DNA from 4 places in the Desulfosporosinus sp. FKA genome. Region 1 is predicted to be linked to each of the others. Evidence: riboswitches for the same ligand, from Rfam matches in the RefSeq annotation. Region 1 holds a riboswitch; each other region holds the start of a gene.
What was found. Region 1 has a riboswitch for cyclic di-AMP ahead of B5771_RS04365 (C40 family peptidase). Riboswitches for the same ligand answer to the same signal wherever they lie in the genome.

Region 2: linked by a shared signal. The riboswitch ahead of B5771_RS22920 (C40 family peptidase) and the one ahead of B5771_RS04365 (C40 family peptidase) in region 1 are both predicted to bind cyclic di-AMP.
Region 3: linked by a shared signal. The riboswitch ahead of B5771_RS07555 (citrate/2-methylcitrate synthase) and the one ahead of B5771_RS04365 (C40 family peptidase) in region 1 are both predicted to bind cyclic di-AMP.
Region 4: linked by a shared signal. The riboswitch ahead of B5771_RS03380 (C40 family peptidase) and the one ahead of B5771_RS04365 (C40 family peptidase) in region 1 are both predicted to bind cyclic di-AMP.

The regions. Positions count from the first base shown of each region.
Region 1 is NZ_NAHZ01000015.1:161,486-167,386, forward strand. Features, by position in the region: gene B5771_RS04340 (HD domain-containing phosphohydrolase) at 1-110, shown strand, start outside; gene B5771_RS04345 (GGDEF domain-containing protein) at 127-807, shown strand; gene lgt (prolipoprotein diacylglyceryl transferase) at 1,588-2,358, shown strand; cyclic di-AMP (ydaO/yuaA leader) riboswitch at 3,498-3,637, shown strand; gene B5771_RS04365 (C40 family peptidase) at 3,643-4,449, shown strand; gene B5771_RS04370 (hypothetical protein) at 4,921-5,358, shown strand; gene B5771_RS04375 (hypothetical protein) at 5,774-5,901, shown strand, end outside.
Region 2 is NZ_NAHZ01000034.1:351,239-357,139, forward strand. Features, by position in the region: gene B5771_RS22905 (ATP-binding protein) at 1-333, shown strand, start outside; gene B5771_RS22910 (sigma-54 dependent transcriptional regulator) at 339-1,694, shown strand; gene B5771_RS22915 (hypothetical protein) at 1,734-2,039, opposite strand; cyclic di-AMP (ydaO/yuaA leader) riboswitch at 2,251-2,388, shown strand; gene B5771_RS22920 (C40 family peptidase) at 2,393-3,868, shown strand; gene B5771_RS22925 (ATP-binding protein) at 3,937-4,776, opposite strand; gene B5771_RS22930 (zinc dependent phospholipase C family protein) at 5,161-5,892, shown strand.
Region 3 is NZ_NAHZ01000025.1:50,816-56,716, reverse strand. Features, by position in the region: gene B5771_RS07565 (IMP dehydrogenase) at 1-867, shown strand, start outside; gene B5771_RS07560 (DMT family transporter) at 940-1,809, opposite strand; gene B5771_RS24225 (hypothetical protein) at 1,976-2,128, opposite strand; gene B5771_RS07555 (citrate/2-methylcitrate synthase) at 2,291-3,655, opposite strand; cyclic di-AMP (ydaO/yuaA leader) riboswitch at 3,768-3,914, opposite strand; gene B5771_RS07550 (ATP-binding protein) at 4,222-5,901, shown strand, end outside.
Region 4 is NZ_NAHZ01000014.1:78,844-84,744, forward strand. Features, by position in the region: gene B5771_RS03360 (hypothetical protein) at 1-66, shown strand, start outside; gene B5771_RS03365 (iron-sulfur cluster assembly accessory protein) at 173-499, shown strand; gene B5771_RS03370 (ACT domain-containing protein) at 654-947, shown strand; gene B5771_RS03375 (PFL family protein) at 992-2,359, shown strand; cyclic di-AMP (ydaO/yuaA leader) riboswitch at 3,314-3,449, shown strand; gene B5771_RS03380 (C40 family peptidase) at 3,453-4,169, shown strand; gene uvrC (excinuclease ABC subunit UvrC) at 4,404-5,901, opposite strand, start outside.

The sequences.
Region 1 (5,901 bases):
CTCATCAGGAAGCTGTCAATAGAATTGTCGCCGGTAAAAATCAACATTTTGACCCAGAAATCGTAGAAGCCTTTTTACAATGTGAAGAGAGGCTTCTGGCGATTACTTAGAGGGAGAGGGGAATGTATGAGAAAATTAGGGTTGTTAATTGCTATGATATTGACTGGGATATTTTATTCGATGATACTTTTGTATTTTATAGCTAAGCCACTATTTAATAATCTGTTTTTGCATTGCCTAATAATGGGGATTTCGTATGGACTGACAAATTTCATTATCTTTCTTATTTATGATAAACAGCTTGATAAAATTAAAAGGCTTAACCGTCAGTTAAAGTCTAGCCTTCTGATGGATAATATGACAGGACTCCTTAACCGTAGGGCATTTGACCAAGATATAAATAAAGTAACAAATTATGGGGTTTACTCTCTTATATTTCTCGATATTGACAATTTCAGGAATTTCAACAACCACTTTGGTCATGCTATTGGGGATATGGTACTCAAAAAGGTAGGAAAAACAATTAAAACTTGTGTTCGTGCGACGGATCGAGTTTATCGATATGGTGGAGAGGAAATAGTTCTATTTTTATCGGATTGTGAAAAAGCTAATGCTATCAGAATGGCTGAAAAAATTAGATCTAAAATATGCCAACTGGATAATGGTGAGTTTCCTCAGGTAACCGTGTCTTTGGGTGTTTCAAGTTATCCGGATGATGGAAGATCTATTCATGAGGTTATTGCCGTCTCGGATAAAGCTCTACTAAAAGCTAAACTAAGTGGAAAGAATTGCACGATATCCAGTTAATAGTAATGAACACTTTTTTGATGCTGATTCCTTGAAGAAGGCTGCGAACCGATACAAAAATTAAGGCATAGAAGCTACAGCTAAACTCATTAGTTGAGTTATCCATCTGATTTTCCCAGGGCCATGGATAAGACTTTTGTAAAGTGCCTATAGTTAGAGTCTTATCCTTAGAATTATTCACTTTCTGCACTTGCTTTTTAATGCCGGTTATAAAACGAATTACTAAGATGATTTACAATTTTTCTATAAAAACTAAGATGCCACCCGCTCGGGTGGTATCTTTACGTGAGTCGGCTTATGTCTCTCGATATATTCAAGGGGTGCAAATTTTTAACACGGACAACGGCCAACTCATCACCGAAGTACCAGTAGAAGCTATGCTTCATGAGATACAATTTGTTCCGTATTCTGCCTTTGGATTAGCCCAAACAACTAGATAGCAAGGTGGGGGAGTTACAGGAAAGGATCTTTATGTAAACAACTGTGCTTAAGCCTGCAAGGTATTGAAGAAGGGAAAAAGGTGGAGAAATACCGGAAACATTCCTATTGCTACTAAGTTTAGTCAAAAGAGCTAAGAACGCCCATTAATTTGCAAAGTTTTTTATTCGTTAGAAATTCACAACTAATTCACATCAAAATCGAATTGTTCTACTATACTCAGGACATGAAGACAAGTTAACGCGAAAATTATTCCTAGGGTAATTAAAGGAGGAAAAACTGAAAAAGCAAAATGGATAATAGGTATATCTATTGATACTAAAGTAGGAAGGAGCGTCGAATTTGCTACAAACTTTATTCAGCATCGGGGGATATTCTTTAAGATCCTATGGTGTCGTAGTTGCTTTTGCAATAAGTATAGCCTTAGGGGTCGCTTATTCACTAGCTTCTTCTGAAAAAGAATATCGTCGGCATCTTTTGGATTTAGTAGTCTATGCCGTGATTGGAGCTGTGATTGGAGCACGTTTTTGGCAAGTCTTATTTTATGAATGGGGATATTATTACCTACATCCTGCCGAGATTTTGAAGATTTGGCATGGTGGCCTGGCAATTCAGGGGGCTTTGCTAGGAGCTTTTATGGTTGGGTGGATTTATACACGTAAACATCAGCTTAATTTCTGGAAAATGGCAGATATTGCAACCCCCGGTATTATTATAGGACAGGCAATTGGGCGAATAGCATGCTTCCTCAATGGCGACGCCTTCGGTAGACCGACAAACTCAGGTTTTGGTCTAGTCTATCCTCCTGGTACCACTGCTTATGCTGCTTATGGAAGTCAACCCCTATGGCCTGCAGAGGTTTGGGAAGGACAATGGGATTTGATTGTATTTGCCTTAATCATAATTCTTTCACATTGGCGCAAATGGCCGAGGGGTATTCTTTTTTTAATCTACATTATTCTATATTCATTAGGACGATTCGGCTTAGAATTTTTCCGAGGGGATGGTGCACGTTATTTATTCCATTGGACTTCGGCTCAATGGAGTAGTATAGGGATGATCGTCATCGCTCTTATTTCTGCGATTGTTTTATCATATAGGAATACAGACTAAGAGTGAATTCATTCATTCAGCTAACTAAAGAATCCGCTTTTTAAGATTACTCCATTAGAAGCAAAGAAATTTGCTAACACTAACCAATTGTCTTAGTGGAGACTTTTCAATTTCAAAGAAAGGATGATGTTTTATGTGGCTGTTCTTAAACCAATATGGTTGGTATTTATTAATATTTGGGATGATGATCTTAATGCATAGGAAAGGTATGGGGGGGTGCTGCGGCGGCCAACATGGGGATCCTCATCATGACCAGGAAAATCACAAGGACCACCCTGTTACAAAAAAATCTATAAATTTCGAGGAAAACAGTAGTTCTTAAACAGATCACTAAAATGACAGATACAGATAAGGAAGGTAACAGCATAAATGAAAAATACAGAGGAATTCTACCCGGACTCGGCACTAATGATTGGGGATATAATTGAATTCACCGGGACCAATGATCCAAGTCTATCAAGGGAATCATGTTACTATTCAATTCTATGATAAGCTGCCCGAGTTTAAGAGCGTCTATTGGATTGGCCTGGATGTTCCAAACATTATGGATGGTGCGCCCGATATAAAATTAGTTCAAAATTTTACGTGGGCAATATCTCGATAATCAATTCAGGATTTTGAATCTACCCGGTACCCAAATGTATCATCTTAATATAGATGCTACGATAAAAAGTGAAAAAAATTTCAAAGTAATTTTTCGATGTATGATGAAGCTACAGGGGGACTTATTATTTTTGAACTAAAGGAATTAAGCTGCATCCTGAAATTTCTATACGTCAATTGCTTCTTACTCTATAATAATTTTAAAAATATTAACCCTAGGGCCATCTGAACCTTTGCACGGGTTGGGCGATAAACTAAGAAAAATAACTCCGTTTTGCATGATAAAGGATAAGTTTGAGAGATCAGGCGAAACAACCATTCGCTTTCACCTTCTTCGTATTTAGGGAAATCATAAGCCAGCAAATAAGAGTATGTTCTAAGAAGATGTTCAATATCGGAAAATACGTTCGTTCATAGGAAATTCATAGTACTAGAGTATAATTACGATGTTTCAAGATGAATGGGATTTAGCATTACGAGATAAGAAAGGAGGACTTCTATAAGACAATATCCGCAAAGCTAAATACTAATATTTAAAAATTGAAGTGCTGAATCTGAGCATAAATGCTTGGAACGGGGGATTTCATATGGGGTGAATCATGTTTTGAACATGTAGGGTTTACACCTTTTTACCCGAATCCGACAACTAACCTCGTAAGCTATGAAAGGTGGAGCCAGTCATTGTTTATTCTCCAGAAAAAGTGGTTTACTAGGGTTGCCCTTAGTGGTGTTCTTTTGACAAATAGTTTAGTGGGGATTGCCCCTTCTCAAGCGGCGGTTTTAAATTCCAAAGTTACCCCTATGGTTACTAAGCTACCAAGTACCGTATACAAAAATTCCCCTGTAGTAGTTTCTCAATCAAAAGCATATTCTCAAGCAATACGTGTAGCCTTTCATTGGACAAGTTCAATCGAGTCTAACATGAATGAACCTCAAATAACTAGTAAAATTATTTCTAACCAAAAAGAATCGATAACGCCTGTTGTTAGCAAAACACCGGCCTTAGTAAAGACATTAAGAGTACCTCCGATAAATAAGGATACCAAGAAAAAAAGCACTTCTGCACAGAAGGTTTCTAATATCAAACCTAAACAAGCTTCGATGCCCCAAGTATCGAGGGGCAGTTTATACGTAGATAAGCTTATAAGTCATGCATTAAGTTTACAAGGTATTCCATATCTCTGGGGCGGAACGAGTATAAAAGGATTTGATTGTTCAGGGTTTGTCCAACATGTATTTAGGGCCTCCGGAATTTCACTTCCACGAACTGCTGCCGAACAATACAAACTAGGCTCAACGGTAAGTCGTAATAATCTAAGACCAGGAGATCTTGTGTTTTTTCAAACCTATGCTCCTGGAGCTACTGATGTACGAATTTATATTGGTGGAGGACAAACAGTCGGAGCATCTAGTGATGGTGTAGGTATTCATAATTTGTCGGAAAGTTATTGGTCAAAACATTACCTTGGTGCGCGTCGAATCCTTTAACTTTGCGCTATATTGACTAAGAGATTAACCTTTAAATGACTGTACCTATAGTAAACAAGGTAACAATAAAAAGGAAATGGTATTAGGATTACAGTCTTAGCCATTTCCTTTTCCTTTAAAATAGAATACTTAATTTAAAAATCATAGAACACATGTAATCCAAGTTATCGTTCCTGGAATTATTAACCTGTAAGAATAGCTCCTACATATGTAAATAATAGTACATTGTGATGATATCCATAAACCTGCAAAATAAGAAGGAATTTAAGAATTTATGTAGAAATACAAGAGAATTATAGAGATATTCGTATATTCAACTATTTAAAAGCTATAATGATTAATCCTTTTTAAGGAGGTGCCCGCTAAGTCGTATTTGATTTGTTAAGTTCTTTAACCTTACTTATTAAAATTTATATAGCTCTTAACTCAGTAATTGTTATTAAGTACAAAAATGATTGGAGATGATCGATTTTGAATAAGAGAGTCAAGACTATAGTGTTTATTGCCCTAAGTTCTATCACAGTGTTAAGTCTTGCTGGTTGTGGAAGTCAAAATAGCGTGATGAACCCCAGTAATATGACTCAATATATGACGAGCAATCCTACAGAAATGGCAAATGTTCTGAGTTCACCTGATACACGCCAGTCCATGGTAAAAGTAATGGGGTCTTCACAAATAACGCCGATGATGATCGATATTATGAAAAGCAGTGAGGTCCAAAAGAATATGATCGGGATTATGGGGAGTAGTCAAAATCTCGATAACATGGTAAGCATTATGTCTAATCCATCGATGTTTAAGCCAATGGTGCAGATTATGGCTGATCCTAAAATGAAAGCAACATTTGAGGCCATGGTAAAAGATCCAGCCCTGCAGCCTTTAGTAAAAGAAGCAATGGGTTCAAAGTAACTTTTAGATGTCATGAAAAAGCAGGGTCACTTATTGAAAGGATCCTGCTTTTTGAATTATTTACATACGCATTGCCATTGGTCACGTAAAGAGGCAGATATTAATATTAACGAGCTCTTCGTGACAAGAGAGGAGAGTTTCGGAACTCGCAAAGTCATAGAGATTGTGTTTAGGGAGAGAGGGCTTGATCCTAATTAATTAAGTCTTTCCCTTAGAGAACTACAACACAACAAGTACTTTGGGTAAATTGGATTGCTGGATTATGGTTGGGATGTAGCGAAACTTATAATTTCGTTGCATCCCTTTCTTCATGAGAAATTCACAACTTTTTCATGAGATAGTCGTATCCAAAAGCTACACTAAGAACATAGAAAAGCAGTTAAATAAATTCAAATAAAAATAAGGGGGAATTACAATGAAAAAATTAACTAAGAAAATTACAACAATCGTAGGAACTGCAACATTGGCGGTAGGGCTTATGGCTTTACCGGCTTTGGCGGGAACGACTCAGGGACAGGACCATGGATGGGTTGGTCAAATGCA
Region 2 (5,901 bases), on a different contig from region 1:
GAAAAGCTTAAACAAGTTTTTGTAAACATCATTGTTAATGCGTCAGAAGCTATGCCCGAAGGCGGCGAACTGGCAATAACCACGGAAGAAAAGGAGAACATCATTGCCATAAGCTTTGCGGATACTGGAGAGGGAATCCCTCTAAACGATAAATCAAGAATATTTGATCCCTTTTATACAACAAAAAAGGCCGGTACCGGCCTTGGATTGTCAATTTCCTATCAAAGTATAAAACTGCACGGCGGAACCATTGACGTTAACAGCGAACTGGGAAAAGGAACTACTTTCCGGATTAATCTTCCTGTACTGCCTAAAATTCTAAGACAGGAGTGATCTTCTTGACACCAAAAATTCTGGTCATTGACGATGAGGAAAGAATGTGCTGGGCCCTCGAGAGGGCACTCAGCCATGAAGGATATCAGGTGATGACAGCCACAAGGGGGTTAGAGGGCATTCGATTGGCCAAAGAAAATGAACCCTCGCTGGTAATTTTAGACTTAAAAATGCCTGATCTCGATGGCATCGAAGTATTAAAAGAGCTAAAATCTTTATACCCTAATGTACCTGTCATCATGATTACCGCCCATGGGACTATTGATACGGCCATAGAGGCGATGAAAATTGGTGCTATGGACTATATCACAAAGCCGTTCAAGCTCGAAAAAATCAAAGTCCAGGTTCAACAAGCGCTTCATCTCTCCAATCTGGAAAATCAAGTTGATTTTTTACGTCAGGAATTAGGAAAACAATACGGTAAACTTATTGGACAGAGTGAACCGATGAAAGAAGTTTCACTCTTAATCCGTCAGGTTGCTAGAACCGGTACAACAGTACTGATTACCGGTGAAAGCGGAACGGGAAAAGAAGTTGCTGCTTTAGAAATTCACAAAGCCAGCAATCGTTTCGACAAACCCTTTGTGGCAGTAAACTGTGCCGCTCTTCCGGAACACCTCTTAGAAAGTGAATTATTCGGCCACGAGAAAGGGGCCTTTACCGGCGCATCCAGCAGAAAAAAAGGGCGCTTTGAGGTCGCCGATAAGGGATCAATCCTCCTTGATGAAATTGGAGAAATGCCTATTAACATGCAAGCAAAGTTGTTAAGAGTATTACAAGAACGCTGTTTTCAAAGAGTTGGCGGAATCGAAACAATCCACGTCGATGTTCGAGTCATCGCCACAACGAATCGGGACCTTGCCACGGCTATATCCAGCGGAACCTTTCGAGAAGATCTTTACTATCGCTTAAATGTCATGGGCATTGTCATGCCTCCCCTTCGATCACGAAAAGAGGATATTCCTCTTCTTGTTAATCATTTTTTAGAAAAATTCGACCCTACTAAAAGTAAAAAAATTTCTTCAGAAGCTATGAAAATCTTAACCCAATACAACTGGCCCGGAAACATCAGAGAGCTGCAAAATGTTATTGAAAGAGCCCTTATTGTTTGTCAGGGTTCGGAAATCCAATCGGTGCATTTTCCTAAAGAGTTGCTCAATCATCTCGAAGAATTGACAACGCCGGAGATACAGCTTACTGAAAGTGGTTTCTCTTTAGGAGAGTTAGAGAAACATCTTATCATTAAGGCTCTGGAAAAACACAACTATAATCAGACCAAGGTAGCAAAATATTTAGGAATTACCCGCCCGACATTGCTTTATCGCCTACAAAAATATGGTATAAAATATGACCACAATTAAAGCCATTGAATTTTCCCAATGGCTTATCCGCGACTTATTTTAGATATGATCACTTCCGTAATCAACCATTTTCTGATTCAATTCTGCAAATTCTCGGCTAATTTCCGGTGCTTTAAGCCATTGACTTTGGGGAGAACAGCGATCAAAGTAATTTAAAAACTCCTGAAAATGATCGCCGCTATAAGCATTTCGAAACCCTTCCAGAGTAAAATGGGAAGAAAAATTACAGTTTAGGTTTAAATGATTAAATAAGTCCTCACCGATTAGTTCTGGATTTCGCGTGTCCACAACTTTATGAAAAGAATCAAGGACTTTTTTCTGCTGCATAGAATTAAGTCTGTACACAACACGCCCCCCCCTTATTAAAGTTCCAGTTCCCTAAATATTGAGAGTTATTTTGCTGTTAGTATGCCCGTTAAGTCCTAGAGTTTGCACTCGTTTAAACGGGAAATAGCAAGTTTTTTAGAGTAAGTTTAAAACTTCACAAGTATTTCATAAATAAATTTAGAGGACATTTGCATATAGTGTCGAATAATTAATGATATGTTTAATGAAAGGAGAAAGAATGCCGAATCTAGAGTCGTCTAGAACGGGGGATTTTATTTATGGGGTTAATCGCGTGTAATACGCGAAGGGCTTACACCTTCCTGCCCGAATCCGTCAACTAACCTCGTAGGCAATTGTGAAAGGTGAAAAATATGCAATGGTCTCGTAAACTGTCTCAGATTCAAGGCGAAGTACTTAGCCGAATCAAACATTTCGATTGGACTCAAAGAAAACTAGTTATCCAACAGTTTTCGCGCAATACGTTACAAAGGATTTCTTGGAAATCGCCAAAAATTATCGTTACCTTATCGGTTTCTCTCATTTTAATAGGTGGGGTCACCTACAATCTTACAACGACGACTTCTGCGGCAGCAGTTCTTGTTAACGGTCATCAGATTGGCCTGGCAAAAAATTCAGCGACAGCTGAAAACCTTGTAAAAACAGTTTTGCAACAGGAAGGCAAACCTTATGGTGTAGTTGCCAAAACTCACGACGTTATAACTTATGAGAACGTCAGGATTAGTCCAGCTGTCTATCTGGAATCTTCTTTAAATGAAGAAAAACTAAAAAATGACATATCATGTTATGTTGATGGTTATAGCTTAAAAGCAAATGGATCTGTTGTCGCTGTTTTGCCAAATAAAGAAGACGTGAATCAGGTTCTTAAAAAATACCAAGATTATTATGCAAAACCCAGTTCTGAAAATAAGATCGAATCAATAAGTTTTGCTGAGAATGTTAGTGTCAAAAAAGCTGAAGTCTCCCCGGATCAAGTAAAATCAGCTGATCAAGCTTTTAAGGTATTGATGGATGGCAAGATAACGACGAAAAACTATACCGTTCAGCCTAATGATTCCTGGTGGCTTATCGCCCGCAAAAACGATATGTTAACCGATGATGTATTAGCGGGTAATCCGGGGTCAACTAAAAATACCATGCTGAAACCCGGTGAAACTATAAAGCTTGTTGATTCCACACCTTATCTTACCGTTGTTAGTAAAGGAACTTATTCAGGGTCGGAAACTGTACCCTACGATGTTGTAACGAAAATTGATCCGAGTTTGGCCTTTGACAATTCAAAAATTGTAACCCAAGGAAGTAATGGCGCAAAATTAGTTACTTATTCCTATGTGCGTAAAAATGGTATCGACGTAACTAAAAAAGTATTAGCTGAAAAAATCACTCAAAATCCTGTAAATCAAGTCATTGCTAAAGGACCTGGCAATGTGACGGTTGCCTATGGTATTTCCAGAGGAAGCAGTAATAATTCCTCCATTGTGGGTCGAGCTCTTAGCTTACAGGGTACGCCCTATGTTTTCGGTGGAACCACTCGCAGTGGTTTCGACTGTTCGGGCTTTACAAAATATGTTTATGCTAATTCCGGAATATCCCTGCCGCGTACTTCCTATGCTCAATTTGCTTCAGGACGTTCTGTCAGCAAAAATGACCTTCAGCCTGGTGATTTAGTGTTTTTCACGACATATACTAGTGGTGCATCTCACGTAGGCATTTATATGGGGGGGGGACGATTTATTCATGCCAGTAACCCTAACAGTGGTATTGAAGTCTCCAGTCTCAGTGACAGTTTTTACGCTTCCCGTTATTTAGGAGCGCGCAGGTATAATTAGTAACGGTAATCCCGCTTAAAAGGGGGCTGTGAGAAAACACAGCCCCCTTTCATTTTTCGGGAAAGAAATTATTCAATCTCATCACAAGGTCTGGGAAAACGAACAAAAAAAGTAGTTCCGTCTGGACCAGTATCAACGTCTATATGAGCATGATATCTGCTGGCAATTGTGAAGCACATGGGCAGACCCAAGCCGGTTCCGTTTTCTTTGGTAGTAAAGAAAGGATCGCCAAGCTTTTTAAGATTCTCTTCATCAATTCCTTTTCCTTCATCCTTTACACTAAGGACAACACTATCATCTTCCATAAAGGTTTCAATCGTAAGACAGCCATTGGGCTGCATTGCTTCAAGACCGTTTCGGGCCAAGTTTAAGACTAGTTGTGTAATTTCATTAGAATCAATATCAATTTCCTTAATTTTACCCGGTTGAAAAATACACTTCTTATCTTGACTATAAGCATCAGCAATTAATAACGGAAATAGGTTTTCCAGCAACTTGTTGAGATTCATGCGTTTAATTTCAGTCGGTTTATTTTTGGCAAGAGATAAGAAATTTGTAATAATTAGATTGGCCCTATCCAACTCCTCGATCATTAATTCAAAATAGTTTTGAAAGACAAGTAAATCTGTTTTACTCTGTAACATTTGAAGAAACCCTCGAATAGTTGTCATAGGATTTCGAATTTCGTGTCCAAGACCTGCCGCCAACTGACCTATAATATTTAAACGCCCCAGTTTTGCTATTTCACCTTCGAGGTATTCTCTATTCTCAATTTCTTTTTTTAGGGATTTTTTTAGCGAAAAGACCTCTGATTGAAGATTAACTCGTTCTTCCCTAAGCTGAATTATCTCTTTTTTAGAATCAACAAATTCTTCCCAATCTTTAATTGTTCGAAACGTTGCAGCCATAGATATTAAAATCCTCCGATAATTCATAATCATCTGATATTTATATCTATCTGATTTTCTAGTCACTCAAAGTCTTATTAGCGAGTTAGGATAAAATAACTGATCGTTATATTATTTCGAGAACAAAAAGGAAAATCCTTCAAGAATTGTTTTTTTATTATTAAATTTATCATTTACAAGAAAATAAAAACGGCTGCTAAATTTCGATTGCCAGAACGTCCTATTCGCTCTGGCAATCTTTTTTACTTTATTTTAACAGATTGACAATACGTCTTTTACGTTCATGCTTTAGAATAAGGTTGAAGCTAAAGATAGTTCGAATCTAAAAGGAGTTAACTCAGCAAAGCCTTTCTGGGAAGAGTAAAATGAAGAGGTGATAAACTCATGAACGTCAGTGTATATACATACACTCTGGGGAAAATGACCAAAATGATCTTAGCCCCTGTAGGACCTTTGCAGTATTTACTTAATTCTCCGGGCCTTCCTCACATCTATAGCTTAGAACAAGCTTACCGCCTCTTAGAACAAGACAACAAGTCCAGAGCAGCCAACTTTTTCAAGGACTATCATACATATCTTAAAAAAGGACTGTTATGGGCAGACCGTGGCTGGAAAAATGTTTGTCATTATTATAATTGGAACAGCGATCAAAACCGCGTCCAATGGCCAGATGCAAGCGCTGAGTGTCAATATTATTTCAACAAAGCCATGTCCCTCTTTTCTAAAGAAATGGTCAAAGGAATGTTCTATCTTGGAGCGGCCTTGCACTTAGTACAAGATATGTGTGTACCCCATCATTCAACAGGGGTTGTTTTTGATGGGCACTTAGAATTTGAGAAATGGGCAGCGAACAACTGGTACAACTTCCCTGGCAAAACCGGTTTATACTCTTCCTTTACACATCCTGTACAGTGGATTGAGCACAACGCCAAGCTATCAGCGCAGCTTTATCACTTAGTATCAATTGAAAATGGCTGTTCAACTAAAAGCTATTCCAAAGCTGCGGAAACCCTTATTCCTCTATCAATTGCCACAACTGCCGGCTTTTTAGATTTTGCGTACCAAAAATTAACGGATATTTTACCTCGGCAAAACCTGGTAAAAATTAAGTCATAACGTAACTGC
Region 3 (5,901 bases), on a different contig from region 1:
TTCCGAAAAGATTACGACGATCATAAAGAAAATCCTTATGAATTACTGGATTCGGAAAAACGCTTTGTCGTTGGAGCCGGAATTAATACCAGAGATTATGAAGAGAGGGTCCCCGAATTAGTGAAAGCCGGCGCCGACATTCTGTGTGTTGATTCCTCCGACGGGTTTAGCGAGTGGCAGGGGAGAACCATTTCCTATATTAAGAATAAATATCAGGGAAGCGTCAAGGTTGGCGGTGGCAATGTTGTTGATCGTGAGGGTTTCATGTATTTAGTAAACTCCGGAGCTGACTTCGTTAAAATTGGAATCGGCGGAGGCTCTATTTGCATTACCCGAGAACAAAAAGGCATCGGGAGAGGCCAAGCCACTGCAGTTATTGAAGTCGCCAAAGCACGTGATGACTATTATAAAGAAACAGGGATCTATGTCCCCCTATGTTCTGACGGCGGAATTGTTCACGATTATCATATTGTCTTAGCACTGGCCATGGGCGCAGACTTTGTGATGATGGGAAGATATTTTGCTCGTTTTGATGAAAGCCCTACCAAGAAGGTCAAACTCGGCAACAATTATGTCAAAGAATATTGGGGCGAAGGCTCTAATCGAGCCCGCAATTGGGAAAGGTATGACTTAGGAGAAGGGGATAAACTCCACTTTGAAGAGGGAGTTGACAGTTATGTTCCTTATGCGGGCAGATTACAAGATAATTTAGAGGGAACTTTAAGCAAAATCAAATCAACAATGTGCAGCTGCGGAGCAATCAGCATTGAGGAATTACAGCGAACAGCCCGTATGTCGTTAGTTTCCTCCACAAGTATTATTGAAGGCGGCGCCCATGATGTAATCCTAAAAGAGAACAATTATTAATGCTTCTTTTCTTGGAGAAAACTCAAAAGATCACTAAAACAAAAGACCAGGTTCAAGTCCTGGTCTTTTGTTTTAGCTTTGCGACCTTATTTCCAACCTCTCACTTAAAAAGGTAGAACCTAGGATCAAAACACCACCCATGATTTGCATAGGACTCATTTTTTCTCCCAGAAAGACAGCCGAGATGATCACTGCCGTGATGGGGTCAATATAGCTTAATGCGGCGATAGTCTGTCCTTTTAATTCTTTGATCGCTGTGAAATATAAGAAGTAAGCAATCCCTGTATGAAGAATACCTAGAATAAGGATGAAAACCATTGAGCGTAAGGTTAACCCAGAAAAGTCTACTGTATCACCCAAAACAATATAGGGCAGGAGCACCAAGCTTGATACCATCAATTGCACAAGGGTAGTCTCAAACCCTGTTAGGTTTTTAATAAATTTATTCATGATGATGACACCCGCATAGAGTACTGCTGCTGAAAGGCCATATGCTATACCGAGAAAATGATTACTACCACTGCCTGTATCGCCGCCTCCCAGGTTGATTAGAAACAATCCGGCCATGGCAATAATAATGCATCCGACCTTAGTGAATGTTAATCGTTCCTTAAGGAGAAAGGGAGCCATTATCATGACAAATATCGGAGCAAAATAATAACTTAAAGTTGCATTGGATATGGTCGTGTATTTATAGGCTTGAAACAAGAAAATCCAATTACATCCGATGGCGGCACCTGATAAGACTAAAAGTAACCCATTTTGTTTAATCGCCTTAAAGGATGGCCTTTGTTTAACAAGAATACTTGTCAAAATCAAAAAGGCGCTGCCAATAATTCCTCTAAGAAAGGCGATCTCACTGGAAGGCAAAGCAATATTGCGGACAAAGACCCCGATACTGCCGAATATCAACATGGTTGTCAGAATTTTTAATTTTCCCATCAACGTTCCACCCCTGTCTGATCTCTTTATGTCAAGCTGCTGAATCTATACTATTCTCTCTTTTTCAGCGGATACCTTTTTATCCAGTTTTTAAGACCCTCACTTCTATAAGTGGTGGGTGTTGATCCTTCGTTAACTTCAGGTGGGGTAGAGTCCTCCTTCGCCGCTAAGTATTCCTATTGAGAGAGGCGGCTCGGCAATAATGTCCACCGGACATTATTGTATCTGAAGCCCCGATGTTCAGCTTTAGCGTAAGCGAGTTCACTCCCGTTTTATCCAATCGTAAAACTCCCACCCCTACAAGTGGAGCGTTTCCCATACCTTGCCTCTCTTTTACTTACTCTCAAAGACTTCTCCTAGACTAAAAAACCTTTACACATAAAAAAGGCACCGGTGATTACACCGCTGCCAAAGCTCTTGCCTTAAGCTTAATGCTCATTTAGTCCTGAATAATGAGAATGACTTCTATAATTTAGAAGGACTAATTTCTTTCAATCAAATCCAGATACTTTTGTCGTCGCGCCACACTTTTATAAGCCGGACGGATAATTTTTCCGGCATTAACAATTTCCTCAATACGATGGGCACTCCAGCCTGCGATTCGAGCAATAGCAAACATGGGTGTATACATTTCAACAGGGATATTAAGCATTTTATAAACGAATCCGGAGTAAAAATCGATATTGGCACTGACTGTTTTATACATCCTATTAAACTTAGCGATTACTTGAGGAGCTAACCTTTCTACCGATGCGTAGAGTTTAAATTCATCATCCAGTCCCTTTTCCTGAGCTAGTTTGGCTGCATAATCCTTAAGAATAACGGCTCTCGGATCTGAAATGGAGTAAACAGCGTGGCCTATCCCATAGATCAAGCCAGACCGGTCAAAGGCATCTTTTGTCAAAATCCGAGTTAGATATTGCTCAATTTCTTCATCATCATTCCAATCCTTGAGCTGATTCTTCATATCTTCAAACATTTTAATTACTTTAATATTAGCTCCGCCATGCCGCGGCCCTTTAAGAGCACCTATAGCTGCCGACATCGCCGAATAAGTATCTGTGCCGGTAGAAGTTACGACATGAGTAACAAAGGTCGAATTATTTCCCCCGCCATGTTCAGCATGCAGCACCAAAGCGAGATCCAGGAGCGCAGCTTCAAGTTTGGTGTACTTACTGTCCGGTCTCAGCATTGTCAGAATGTTCTCGGCTGTGCTTAACTCCGGACGCGGGCTGTGAATAAAGAGACTTTGATTGCTGTAGTAATGGGATAAAGCGTGATAAGCATACACCGCTAAGGATGGAAAACAGGCTATCAGCAGCAAGCATTGTTTTAAAACATTGCTGATGGAAGGATCGTCAGGGTTATCGTCAAAAGAATATAAGGCAAGGACACTTCTGGCAAGAGCATTCATAATGTCTTTGCTGGAGGACTTCAAAATAAAATCGCGGGCAAAATCTTCTGGCAGCTTCTGATAACCAGCCAAAATTTGTTTGAAATCCTCTAGACCTTTCTGATCAGGGAGATGGCCAAAAAGCAATAAAAAGGCAGTCTCTTCGAAGCCGAATCGGCCATCTCGTGTGAATCCATTGACCAAATCGGAAATATCATAGCCACGATAAAGTAATCGGCCTGGAACTTGGATAATTTCACCTTCGTCCAGGATATAGGAGTGTACTTCACCAATTTCTGTCAGACCGACAAGGACACCTCTACCGTCAAGATCCCTGAGCCCCCGTTTGACTTGGTATCTGCTGTATAATTCAGGATTTATCAAACTGTTCTTTTCGGCAGTCTTGCTCAAAGTGACAAGCGTTTTCCCTTCGGTTAGTTCGTAATTCAGCATCATTTAGCCTCCCTCAAATAAAATAAAATAAAACCCCAGACACAATGTCTGGGGTCAGCTAAGTCGAAAAAGTAAAAGAATAATCAGGCGGGGCAATAAGAGCCTAGCCTATCGTTCTTCCCTTTCAACGCTTACGAAGTTAGCTGACGGATTCGGGTCGAAAGTAACCCTACCTCCCACAGGAAAAAATTCCTGTGGAGGATTCACCCCAGATAAATGGTTCCCCCGCTTCTAAAAAAGAATTAAGCGATTTAGGATATTTAGATGATCTTTAATGATCATCGTTTTAACCATGTTGCGAAATACATTTATTGGAATATATTATATCACATTTATAGATTATAATCAATTATATAAAATAGAGCTGTATTGATACTAACCTCCGGCCCTGGGGATATCTCAAGCAATAATATATACAATAATTTATACTTAGTATATATTATTGTATATATTAAGTAATTGTTATTAAAAAGGGATTAAGGCTAATTTGTGGAACTACTATTCATCCAGCTTTAGCTGAACGAATTCACTGATTAGTACGTATTAGAGTTATAAGGGCATTAGATATGATAGATGCAGAAAAGGAGTTAGCTTTGGATACAAATATTCCAGAGGTTTCCTTAAAGGAACTTCTTAAGCTAAAAAAGGTCTTCTTAAATTTCAATTATGTCTTTATCATTAATTCCTTAGATGGACGGACCCAGTACAGCAATCCAGTTTTGCCAATACTTCTTGGAATTACCCAAAAAACCATAAAAGATCTAACAGCGGCAGAGATCATCCGGAAATATGTTCATCCTGATGACCAAAAGTCTTCAATCCAAGCAATCACAGAAGCGATGAAGGGAAAGAGAATTCATGGTTTAACGAATCGCTACTGTCTTTCTAACGGAACCTATCAGCAATTTTCCTGGATGCTGATCCCCATTCCTACGGAGGAAGTTTTTTATGCGATTGCTTGCCCGACTGCTGACGGAATAATTCCTGACAATAAGGCTGCTGATAAACCGGATATCAGAATCCACAGCATCTTTCACAATATATCCGATTACTTTTATGTTCTCGATAATTCCTGGAAGTTTGTTTATGTCAACGGTTCAGCTGCCCAACTTTTCTTATCGTCAAAAAAAGAAAAAATTCTGGGGAAATATTACTGGGATATATTCCCAGAATCAGATGATCTGTACTTCCTAAAATTTACAGAGGCTAAACTTACCCAAAAACATATCTATTTTGAGGCTTTCTCAGTACTTTCATGCGGCTGGGTTAGAGTTAACGTTTACCCTTCTCCGGAAGGTCTCTCTGTCTACTTTCGAGATATTTCCGATCAGAAGTGCTTGGAGAAATCCCTGGCAGATGAGCAAAAACGTCTGCACGCTATTTTAGCTGGGCTTCCCGGTTTAGTTTATCTACGTACCTCTGAAGGAAACGTTGTTTTTGCTAATCATAAGTTTAAGGAGATTCAGGGCGAACCTGGTAATAAAAAATGTTTTGAACTCCTTTTTAATAGAAATCGTCCTTGTAAGGACTGTAATATGGAGTCGGAAACCCAAACCTCCAGCCCCCTACAATGGCAGTGCATTATCAAAGATGTTATTTACGAAGTATATCAGCTTCCTTTTGAGGATTTTGACGGAACTCAGTTATTTCTAATGCAGCTCCTGGATATTACCAAACGCAAACTTGCTGAAGAAGAAATAGGCCGTTTAGATCGATTGAACCTCGTTGGTGAGCTGGCAACAAGTATTGCCCATGAAGTAAGAAATCCCATGACAACCGTTCGCGGCTTTTTGCAACTCTTAAAAAGCAAAAACATTTCTCAGGAAAACGCTGAGTATTTTGACCTTATGATCAGCGAGTTAGATCGGGCTAACGGCATTCTTAATGAATTTTTATCTGTTGCTAAAATTAATGCCAAATTACGGACACCAGTCAAACTCAATAACTTAGTGGATTCTTTATACCCCTTAATTATGGCTGATGCAACCAATCAAAATAAACTTGTCGTCCTTGAGGCTGAGAATGTCCCTGAACTCATGTTGGATGAACGCGAAATGAGACAACTCGTCCTTAATCTCACAAGGAATGGCCTTGAAGCAATGAGCCCTAAGGGAACTCTAAATTTAAGGACCTATCAAACCAAAGATAGTATTGTTCTGGAGGTAGAAGACCAAGGCTCTGGCATCAGTCAGGAGATTCTGGAACGTTTGGGTACTCCTTTTCAAACAACGAAAAAAGGCGGAACG
Region 4 (5,901 bases), on a different contig from region 1:
TTGGAAGTCGAAGTACGACAATTTTTAAAGGATTTTCGTGCGTCCGGAAGCGGGGAAGAAGTCTAGGTTTTCGATTGTATCTTATGCCTTTCGGTTTTATTTTAATTTCCCTTGGTCAAACGCTAAAAATATGGTATATTTAGGACTAGCGAGAAAAAAAGGAGTGAGATTTATGGTAGAGATTACAGAACTCGCAGCTCAAAAAGTTAAAGAAGTGCTTAAAAGTCAAAATAAAGAAAATGCATTTCTTAGACTTTATTTAGCAGGTGTTGGTTGAGGTGGGCCGAATTTCGGCATGACTCTGGATGAGTCAAAGACAACAGATGACATACTTGATGAAGGTTACGGCGTATCAATACTCACCGACAAGAAACTTTCCTCTTATTTAGAGGGTGCTACAATTGATTTCATTGATTCTAAGCAAGGCGGAGGATTCGAAATCCGCACAGCCAACCCTAGCAGTGACGGTTGTGGAAGCTGCGGCGGCGGTTGTTCCTGATATGTGTTTTTCAAAGAGAGCTCTCGGGGGCTCTCTTTTAGCATAATCGGTTCTCGGCATTTATCTTGGAAATTGATGAACGATTGTTACGCTAAAATAATTATGTAAGTCTGTCCGGAAAGCCTATTAAAGTAATAGAGGGAGGAAAACACTTATGACAATGATTCGCGAAGAGTCTGGACGTGCCATAATTACGGTTATCGGCAGGGATCAGATTGGTATCATCGCTTGGGTTGCAACGAAACTTGCTGAATATAACGTGAATATTTTAGATATTAGTCAGACAATCCTTAAGGAATTTTTTACAATGATCATGGTAGTCGATTTAAAATCGGCAACGTTGGAATTAGTTGAATTAGCCAATAGTCTTGAACAAGAGGGACTCAATAAAGGGTTACAAGTAAAAGTTCAGCACGAGGATATATTTACCTATATGCATCGCATTTAGCACAAAAGAATTTTAAAGAAGGTAATTGTGGAGGGAAATCGTTTATGACGATTACATTTGCTCGTGAAGAAATTCAACAAACTATCAAGATGATTCATGAAGAAAATCTTGATATTAGAACTATTACGATGGGAATTAGTTTGTTGGATTGTGTGACAGAGGATATAAATAGTTTAGAACGAAAAATATATGATAAGGTTACTAAAAAAGCAAGTCGCTTAGTGACGGTGGGAGAACAAATTTCATCTCGTTATGGAATTCCCATAATCAACAAACGTGTTTCAGTTACACCCATAGCTATCGCGGCAGCTCATTTATCCTCGGAAGGAATGGTGAGAATTGCCAAGGCCTTGGATCGAGCTGCCAAGACGTTGGGAATAAATTTCATTGGTGGGTTTTCTGCTCTAGTGCAGAAGGGATTTACAGAGGGAGACTTAGCTTTAATTGATGCTATTCCTCAGGCTTTGAGTGAAACAAATTTTGTATGTTCTTCGGTTAATATCGGAACGACTAAAGCCGGAATAAATATGGATGCAGTCAAACGAATGGGAGAAGTTATCTTAAATTGCGCTCAAAAAACTTCTGCTCAAGATGGAATTGGTGCAGCCAAACTTGTTGTCTTCTGTAATGCTCCGGAAGATAATCCTTTCATGGCAGGGGCATTTCACGGTGTTGGCGAACCAGATTGCGTGATCAATGTTGGGGTAAGCGGTCCGGGCGTTGTGGCAAAAGTTGTTAAGGAATTTCCTGATGCAGATTTTGGGGAACTCTCCAATCTTATTAAACAGACTGCTTTTAAAATTACACGAATGGGCGAACTGATTGGTCGAGCAGCATCGAAAGCTTTACAAGTTCCCTTTGGAATTGTTGATTTGTCCTTGGCTCCAACACCAGCTATTGGGGATAGTGTGGCAGAGATTTTGGAAAATATGGGCCTTGAACGTTGTGGAACGCATGGAACGACGGCTGCTTTAGCCATGTTAAATGATGCGGTTAAAAAAGGCGGCGCTATGGCTTCATCTCATGTGGGAGGCTTAAGCGGCGCATTTATCCCTGTCTCAGAGGACGCTGGAATGGTTAAAGCTGTGGAGGTTGGGGCTCTGGATCTGGATAAACTAGAAGCCATGACCTGTGTCTGTTCTGTTGGATTAGATATGATTGCCGTGCCAGGGGATGTGAGTTCTGAAACTATCTCGGCAATTATCGCTGATGAAGCTGCCATTGGGATGATTAATAAAAAAACAACTGCTGTCAGAATTATTCCTGCCATTGGTAAAAAAGCTGGGGAACGTGTGGAATTTGGAGGGCTATTGGGTGGAGCTCCGGTCATGAATGTTCATCCATTTTCCTCAAAAACCTTTATTAATCGCGGCGGCAGAATACCTGCCCCAATTACAAGTTTATCCAACTGATAGTTTTGCCTTTTTGGTGTGTAAATAACTGATTTTGTCAGAAAAACTTAGATTAGATGACAAAAGAATCTTTAATTATCTTTTTACTTTATCAAGCGACGGTATAAATGGCAAAAAGGTTTTTTACAAAGTTATGATAATCAGGTAAAATAGGCAATGTAATCACAACAATTAATTTTGCTTTGGGCTATGGAGCGTTATTCTAGTGCACGATTGGCAATCGAAGGCGGGCCTAATAATCCGCCGAGGGCATACCGATGAAGTTCCTGGTGGTGGCTTTCGACGCCCAGTCGAGGGCTGTTGCTGGGAGTTAAGGAATGAGGGGGATCCGCAATGGCATGCGGGCGCTACCCTTTTCCGTGGAGGCCTAAGTGCGTGGCTTTTATAGCTATGGCTTAGGGTAGAACCTGCATTAGGAAGGAACTTAGTGCAGTGTAGCCTGCCTTGAGGTGGAAAAGTTGGGAAGGCTTTAAGAGGTTTGGAGGGTGTTGGCCGATGCTTTTCAAACTGCCGGAAATGCTTTTCTGCAAAAGAGGCTAGATTGTCTAGGAGTGTTAAGGAAACTTCTAGAACGTTAACTAAAGAGGATTGAAGTGAGGACTAAGTGGTGATCAAGTTCTGGTGATGGCGACATCCCAGGCTGGGGAAAAGGAGAAATCGCCTTTAGGGAAACCGAAGGAACTTAGTGGGAAAACCTACTTGACCTAAGCCTCAATATTGACTCTTTAGCCTCCTATTGTCCAAATAAAGTCCGTCTCTCAAATTGAGAGGCGGTTTTTATTTGTCCTACTATCTCGACCTGTCTTCGCCAGTCATAGAAACAGTATGGACACAATTTTTATCCATCAGTGGTGCTGCCTAGCGGCATGGAGTCTGATAGTGGATAATAATTCCATGAATTATTGCAGGGATTTTTAGACATACTGGCGAATAGCCTAATATAGGCAAATAGACTAATATAAAATGCTGAATCCGAACTTATGTTAGGAGCGGGGGATTTTCTTGGGGTGAATCACGATTTCTCGTGTAGGGCTTACACCTTTAGCCCGAATCCGTCAACTAACCTCGTAAGCAAATGAAAGGTGGACTCTCATTGCTAATTTCCTCATCTGGACGGATGTGGTTAGGAAGCACAGTCCTGGCAGGTTTAATGTTGGCTGGCAGTTTGTCAGTTCCGGCGGCGGGTAAAATTGCAGCCAAGACAACTTTGATTTCCATTCCGACTGGACCCTATACTAACATCGTTCGCACACAGTTGCAGTGGCGCACTGCTTCCCTGACCTCATCTCAGGATAGTAACGATTCAACACCCGTTTTATCGGCTTCAAGTACACCAAATAACGTAACAAAATCGGCTGATAAACTGCAATCAAGAGTTGTCCCGGTGCCAGCGGAACGATCAAAAGCTATTCAAGTCGCTGCTGCGTCCCAAAAACAAGTATCGCGTTCGGTTACCTCTCAATTAATCAATAATGCTCTAAGCCTGCAGGGTGTTCCCTATCGTTTTGGGGGGACAAGTCGAAACGGCTTTGATTGTTCAGGGTTTACTCAATATGTCTATCGAGCCTCGAACACTTCATTGCCGAGAACTGCCGCAGAGCAATTTAGAACTGGAACCGGTATCAGTCGAGGGCAGCTACAGGCAGGTGACTTAGTATTTTTCTCCACCTACGCTTCAGGAGCATCTCACGTGGGTATTTATATTGGAGGAGGACGCTTTGTTCATGCTTCGAATAAAGGGATTCGGGTTACAAGTCTGAGTGATAACTATTACGCAAGCCGTTATTTGGGTGCCCGTCGAATCAATTAGACACGTTATTAAGGATTCATAAAAACAACAGCGAGAGATCGCTGTTGTTTTTATGCCCAATCTAACAACGGGGAATCCACGGGACGGGCCTATATTGAAGACATTCGCCGCTTGATTTTGTTCTTGATTCTGTTAAAGATGAATTAGTATTGCTTATATAGTTATCAGATATGTTACATTGATGTGTGCGCTTGTAGTAACATTTTCGGCATAATTCTACTCTGTAATTTAAAATCATGGAATAGATTTCTCCTCCTGTAAAGGGTTGTGTTCATCTGCTGGGTGGAAGTAATCAAAAATAGAGAGGGCAATACTTTCGGGGAGTCCTGTAGACTGAAGTTCTTCCACGGATGCCTGTTGAATTTCAGCAAGGGAAGAAAAATGCTGCAAAAGATGCTGTTTGCGTTTAGGGCCTATTCCTGTTATTCCGTCAAGAGCAGACAATGTCATATTCTTTGTGCGCTGTTGACGATGAAACGTAATCGCAAATCGATGAACTTCATTTTGAATTCGCCCCAATAATAAAAACGTTGGATGATTTCTCGCTAAAGCGATGGGGTTTCCCTCCCAATCCATAAGTTCATTCGTTTGATGGCGATCATTTTTTACCATACCTGCCACAGGAATCGTGAGTCCAAGGTCCTCTAATTCTTTTAAGGCTGCATTAATTTGGCCTTTGCCTCCGTCAACAAGTATTAAGTCAGGCAAAGGTTCATTTTCGGAAACAAGACGATGGTAGCGGCGGCGTATAACCTGACTCATAGAGGCTGTATCATCTGATATCTCCATAGGTTGTATTTTATATTTGCGATACCCCTTACGTTGAGGTTTACCGTCAATAAATTGAACCATACCGGCAACAGAATGGGTTCCAGCTGTATTGGATATATCAAATGCCTCAATTCTGTGCGGAGAGGGTATCTTTAGAAGTTCTCCAAGAGTTGTTAGAGCTTGGGTATTGTCCGACTGTTGGCGTATTTCAAGAGTAATTTGATCGTGGAGCGTTGTTTGAGCATTTGACATGGCCATCAGAACTAAATCTCTTTTTTTCCCTTTTTGGGGAATAGTAATAGGAAACAAACTCAATAAGGCCTGCGATTCTAAAGAAGGAATTAAAATTTCCTTAGGCCAGATTTTACGCTCCAGGTAGAATTGAGCAATAAAAGAAATAAATGCTTCTTCAGGATCATCATAATAAGGGAAAATAAAATTATCCCTTGCCAGCAATTTGCCTTGTCGCAGATAAAAGACCTGAATACATAATTGATCTGTGGTTTTGGCATAGCCGATAACATCTCTGTCAACAAAATCATTGAGGGTTATATTTTGTTTTTCTCCAAGTCGCTTTAAATCCTCGATGAGATCTCGATATTCTTTTGCCCTTTCGAATTGGAGAGATTCTGCTGCTGTTTGCATTTTAGCGCCTAGGAGATTCAAAACTTCACTTTGGTCGCCATTAAGAAATGTTGATGCATTCTTGGAAATTTCTTCATAGTCATTAGGCGAAACATCGCGAATACAAGGTGCCAGGCATTGATCCAGGTGAAAGTATAGACAAGAACGGGTTGGGATTTGCCGGCATTTTCGAAACGGAAAAAGCCGGTTTAGCAGTCGGGCGGCTTCTTGTGCCGCTGTGGCATTAGGATAAGGTCCAAAATATTTCCCAGTGCCCTTTTTAATTTGACGTGTGACCATAATACGCGGGTGTCTTTCATGGGTGATCATTAAATAA